Regions from separate parts of the Serratia sp. 121840015-1 genome, predicted to be linked through region 2. Evidence: predicted binding sites of a transcription regulator. Region 2 holds the regulator's gene; the other holds the start of a gene.
What was found. Region 2 encodes CRP, which controls carbon source genes, mostly activating them, when cyclic AMP is high. Its sites were predicted from a motif close to ATGTGANNNNNNTCACAT; they were not measured.
Positions count from the first base shown of each region.

Region 1: a site for CRP is predicted at 1,055-1,072, ahead of ACUXAC_RS11975 (ABC-F family ATPase). Genes of this name have one in related genera too.

Region 1 covers NZ_JBSEYF010000001.1:2,473,583-2,476,654, reverse strand. Annotated here, with positions in the region: gene ACUXAC_RS11980 (MFS transporter) at 1-405, opposite strand, end outside; gene ACUXAC_RS11975 (ABC-F family ATPase) at 1,098-2,690, shown strand; gene moeB (molybdopterin-synthase adenylyltransferase MoeB) at 2,742-3,072, opposite strand, start outside.
Region 2 covers NZ_JBSEYF010000007.1:49,484-52,555, forward strand. Annotated here, with positions in the region: gene ACUXAC_RS23340 (phosphoribulokinase) at 1-785, shown strand, start outside; gene ACUXAC_RS23345 (OsmC family protein) at 824-1,231, opposite strand; gene crp (cAMP-activated global transcriptional regulator CRP) at 1,614-2,246, shown strand; gene ACUXAC_RS23355 (YccS/YhfK family putative transporter) at 2,297-3,072, shown strand, end outside.

The DNA of each region.
Region 1 (3,072 bases), on a different contig from region 2:
GCCCTGAATCAGGCGACCGACTACGATCAGCACCGGCGCCAGAACGCCGATTTGCGCATGGGTTGGCGCGAAGGCAATCAGGGCGGTGCCGACGCCCATCAGCACGATGGTCATCAGCATGGCGGCCTTGCGGCCGACCCGGTCGGCATAGGCGCCCAGCACCATGCTGCCCAGCGGGCGCATGATAAAGCCGACGCCGAACACCGCCACCGACATCAACAAAGAGCCGTAGGCGCTGTCGCTGGGAAAATAGAGTTTGCCGATGATGGCGGCAAAGAAGCTGTATACGGTGAAGTCGAAAATCTCCAGGCCGTTGCCCAGGCTGGCGCCGACAATGACTTTGTAATTTACCGCGCCTTTCTCTGCCGTTTGGCTTTTGGGCAAGGTTTTTTCAGCAGTGTTCATCGTTATCTCTCGCGATAGGTGGACGGTGTGTTGTTATTATTTTCTGGCCGTGGTGGCATTATCCGGGACGGCGATAACCGCCGCCCGAAGCGGCAACAGAATGGCAACGTCTCCTTTACATATACTTGTATGTACAACCCTGTGCAATATGAGGGCGGTTAACGGGATAACGCGGGTTTGATTTTTTTAAGATTTTGTATTTATATGTTTTTTTTGAATTTATAACGTGTGGCAGTGAGGTGATTTAGTGCCGATTTAGTGAGCTGTAGCGCATTAATAATCGAAAAAATCCTGGCATTTAAGAAGGGGGTCACAAAATGTCGCGTATAGCAGAATATGTGGCGATAGTCGGCAAGAAATAGAATTAAATAGAAGTGTGTTGACTGTATCAATGATTCTCAAGAGGTATTCAGGTGCGATTTATTCTTACCTGGTGCGGTATCTGGCGAGAATGTATTTCATTTTTTATTTTAATTAATACCGATAATTAATATGTTTTGTGAATTTGTTCGAGCTATTGTACGGTTTGCTGAGCGAAGCCTCCCCGTGACTTTCATCGGTATTATCCAACGCAGGTATGATTCATCCGTCGGCGCCGCTCAAAATGTCACCAAAACTTCCCGCGATCTCTGCACCCCGTTGTGGCATAATGCGCGCCAAATCACATTCCCTATGTATAAAGAGCGAGCGCTGTGTTAAGCACCAACAACATCACCATGCAGTTCGGCAGCAAGCCGTTGTTTGAAAACATCTCTGTTAAATTCGGCGGCGGCAACCGTTACGGCCTGATCGGCGCCAACGGCTGCGGCAAGTCCACCTTTATGAAAATCCTCGGCGGCGATTTGGCGCCGACCGGCGGCAACGTGTTCCTCGATCCGAACGAGCGCCTGGGTAAACTGCGTCAGGATCAGTTTGCCTTCGAACAATACAGCGTGCTGGACACCGTGATCATGGGCCACACCGAGCTGTGGGCGGTGAAGGAAGAGCGCGACCGCATCTACGCCATGGCGGAGATGAGCGAGGAAGACGGCTATAAAGTGGCCGATCTGGAAGTCGCCTACGGCGAGATGGACGGTTACACCGCCGAAGCGCGCGCCGGCGAACTGCTGCTTGGCGTCGGTATTCCGGTGGAACAGCACTACGGCCCGATGAGCGAAATCGCGCCGGGCTGGAAGCTGCGCGTATTGCTGGCGCAGGCGCTGTTCTCCGATCCGGAAATCCTGCTGCTCGACGAACCGACGAACAACCTGGACATCGATACCATTCGCTGGCTGGAGCAGGTGCTGAACGAACGTAACAGCACCATGATCATCATCTCGCACGACCGTCACTTCCTGAACATGGTCTGCACCCACATGGCGGATCTGGACTACGGCGAACTGCGCGTTTACCCGGGCAACTACGACGAATACATGACCGCCGCCACCCAGGCGCGTGAACGTCTGCTGGCCGACAACGCCAAGAAGAAGGCGCAGATCAACGAGCTGCAATCGTTCGTCAGCCGCTTCAGCGCCAACGCCTCCAAATCCAAGCAGGCCACCTCGCGCGCCCGCCAGATCGACAAGATCCAGCTGGAAGAAGTGAAGGCCTCCAGCCGCCAGAACCCGTTCATCCGTTTCGATCAGGACAAGAAGCTGTTCCGTAACGCGCTGGAAGTGGAAGCGCTCACCAAGGGCTTCGACAACGGCCCGCTGTTCAGCAAGCTGAACCTGATGGTGGAAGTGGGTGAGAAGGTTGCGGTGCTGGGCGCCAACGGCATCGGTAAAACCACCTTGCTGAAAACGCTGGTGGGCGACGCGCAGCCGGACAGCGGCACCGTGAAGTGGTCGGAAAACGCCCGCATCGGTTACTACGCGCAGGATCACGAATACGAGTTCGACGATACCCTGACCGTGTTCGACTGGATGAGCCAGTGGAAGCAGGAAAAAGACGACGAGCAGGCGGTGCGCAGCGTGCTGGGCCGTTTGCTGTTCAGCCAGGACGACATCAAGAAGAAAGTGAAGGTGCTGTCCGGTGGCGAGAAGGGCCGCATGCTGTTCGGCAAGCTGATGATGCAGCGCCCGAATATTCTGGTGATGGACGAACCGACCAACCACCTGGATATGGAATCCATCGAATCGCTGAACATGGCGCTGGAGATGTACGAAGGCACGCTGATCTTCGTCTCCCACGACCGTGAGTTCGTCAGCTCGCTGGCGACGCGCATTCTGGAAATCACCCCGAACAAGGTGATCGACTTTACCGGCAACTACGAAGACTATCTGCGCAGCCAGGGCATCGTGTAACCCTCGCGGCAACGCATCAGGGCGGGAATTATCCCGCCCTTTTTTTATCCGTCATTCCCCGCCGCACACCTCGCAGTGCGGATCCTTCGGCAGTTTCATCTCGCGGAACTGCATGCTCATCGCATCGAACATCAACAGCTTGCCGCGCAGCGGCTGACCATAGTCGGCCAACAGCTTGATGGCTTCCATCGCCTGCAGGGTGCCGATAGTGCCGACCAGCGGCGCCATCACGCCCGCTTCGACGCAGGTGAGAGCGCTGTCGCCGAACAGCCGGCTCAGGCAGCGGTAGCAGGGCTCGCCCGGTTGATAGGTGAACACGCTGAGCTGGCCTTCCATGCGGATCGCCGCGCCGGAAACCAGCGGCCTCTGCTGCGCGTGGCAC
Region 2 (3,072 bases):
TCCAACAGCTCAACATCCGCGCCGCCGAGCTGGAGGGCGACAGTTTCCATCGCTACACCCGGCCGGAAATGGACGCGGCGATCCGCAAGGCGCGCGATCTGGGCAGACACATCAGCTATTTCGGCCCCGAGGCCAACGACTTCGGCCTGCTGCAGCAGAGCTTTATCGACTACGGCAAGAACGGCACCGGGCGCTCGCGCAAGTATCTGCACACCTACGACGAAGCGGTGCCCTACAATCAGGTGCCGGGTACCTTCACCCCGTGGGAACCGCTGCCGGCGCCGACTGACGTGCTGTTCTACGAGGGGCTGCACGGCGGCGTGGTCACCGAGCACCATGACGTGGCCAACCACGTCGATCTGCTGGTCGGCGTGGTGCCGATCGTCAACCTGGAGTGGATTCAGAAACTGATCCGCGATACCGGCGAGCGTGGCCACTCTCGCGAAGCGGTGATGGATTCGGTGGTGCGTTCGATGGAAGATTACATCAACTACATCACGCCGCAGTTCTCGCGCACCCACATCAACTTCCAGCGCGTGCCGACGGTGGACACCTCCAACCCGTTCGCCGCCAAGGCGATTCCCTCACTGGACGAAAGCTTCGTGGTGATCCACTTCCGCGGGCTGGATCAGATAGATTTCCCCTATTTGCTGGCGATGCTGCAGGGCTCGTTTATCTCACACATCAATACGTTAGTGGTGCCGGGCGGCAAGATGGGGCTGGCGATGGAGCTGATCATGGCGCCGCTGGTGCAGCGGTTGCTGGAAGGCAAGAAGATCGAATAAATGCGTTGAGCGCGGCGCCGGGCCGCGCTCCGTTTCGATTACGCCGGTTGGCGGATCTCGAAGCTGTGGGTCACCGTGGCAGCCTTGTTGAGCATCAGCGCCACCGAGCAGTACTTCTCCGCCGACAGGTTCACCGCACGCTCGACGATCTTGTCGGTCAGGTCCTGGCCGGTAACGATGAAGTGCAGGTTGATATGGGTGAACAACCGCGGGGCTTCTTCGCGGCGCTCGGAGGTCAGCTTCACCTCGCAGTCGCGCACGTCGTTGCGCCCTTTTTGCAGGATGGACACCACGTCGATCGCGCTGCAGCCGCCCAACGACATCAGCACCATCTCCATCGGGCTGGGCGCTTTATCACCGGCGTTGCCGTCCATCAGCACCTGGTGGCCGGAGGCCGATTCCCCCAAAAACGTTAACCCTTCCACCCATTTAACTCTTGCCTGCATTCTGGTCACTCCGGTTGATTTCTTAAAATCAGAGTACGCTTTCGCATAGAAACAGGCAACGTAACCTGATGCTAATCATGCTGAAGCGAGACAACACGAGACACCCGCCTTACTCTGTGCTACAAACAGAGCCGCAATAAATCTTTCCGGGACACTGAATTTCAGGGAAACGCCCAGAGAAAGGCTCCTTTACCGGTATGTTAACAGAATGTAGCTTGCAGCGCTTACGGCAAGTTAATATGCTAGAGCGACAGCGTATTTTTATGACACGCCTCAAAACTTGCCGGTAGCCCTCGCTCATGACTGCGGCTACAGGCGGGTTTTACAGGGAACTCTGACCCCTGTGACACAAGGCAGCGATAACAACAGAGGATAACAGCGAATGGTTCTCGGCAAACCGCAAACAGACCCTACTCTCGAATGGTTCCTGTCTCATTGCCATATCCACAAATATCCATCGAAGAGTACGCTGATTCACCAAGGTGAAAAGGCCGAAACGCTTTACTACATCGTGAAAGGCTCCGTCGCGGTGCTGATCAAGGATGAAGAAGGTAAAGAGATGATCCTGTCCTACCTCAACCAGGGGGATTTCATCGGCGAGCTCGGATTGTTCGAAGAAGGCCAGGAGCGCAGCGCCTGGGTTCGCGCGAAAACCGCCTGTGAAGTGGCCGAAATTTCCTACAAGAAATTCCGCCAGCTGATCCAGGTGAACCCGGACATCCTGATGCGTCTGTCCGCCCAAATGGCGAGCCGCCTGCAGGTCACCTCCGAAAAAGTGGGCAACCTCGCCTTCCTGGACGTTACCGGCCGCATCGCGCAAACCCTGCTGAATCTGGCGAAGCAACCCGACGCCATGACTCACCCGGACGGCATGCAGATCAAGATCACCCGTCAGGAGATCGGCCAGATCGTCGGCTGCTCGCGTGAAACCGTTGGCCGTATTCTGAAAATGCTGGAAGATCAAAACCTGATTTCCGCCCACGGCAAAACCATTGTCGTCTACGGCACCCGTTAATCCCTGAAAAAACGGCGCAGTCTGCGCCGTTTTTTTGTCTGCTCTCTGCCATGTGGCGCCGCCTGATCTACCACCCGGAAATCAACTACGCACTGCGACAAACGCTGGTGTTGTGCCTGCCGGTGCTGTTCGGCCTGCTGATAGGCCAGCTGCAGCTCGGCCTGATGTTCTCCCTCGTGCCCGCCTGCTGCAATATCGCCGGGCTGGATACGCCGCATAAGCGCTTCTTTAAACGACTGATCGTCGGCGGTTCGCTGTTCGCCTTCAGCAGCGTGCTGCTGCAACAGGCCCTGCTGTGGCACGTGCCGCTGCCGGCGCTGATGCTGGGCCTGGCGCTGCTGCTCGGCGTCACCGGCGAAATCAGCCCGCTGCACGCCCGGCTGTTGCCGGCGGCGCTGGTGGCAGCCATCTTCGCCCTCAGCACGGCCGGCACGGTGCCTATCTGGCAGGCGCCGCTGCTGTACGCGATCGGCACCGCCTGGTATGGCTTATTCACCTGGTTCTGGTTCAAGCTGTGGAAAGAGCAGCCGATGCGCGAGACGCTGAGCCAGCTCTACCTGGAACTGGCGGACTATTTCGAAGCCAAATACTCGCTGCTGACCCAGCACACCGATCCGCAGACCGCGCTGCCGCCGCTGCTGGTGCGCCAGCAAAAGGTGATGGACCTGATCAGCCTGTTGTACCAACAGCTTAATTTCCTGCCGCACGCCAACAATCTCGAGCAAAAGCGCCTGCAGCGCGCCTTTCAGGTGGCGATGGACCTGCAGGAGCACATCACCGTCAGCCTGCATCTGCCGGAAGAGGTGCAAAAACTGGTGGAGCAGAG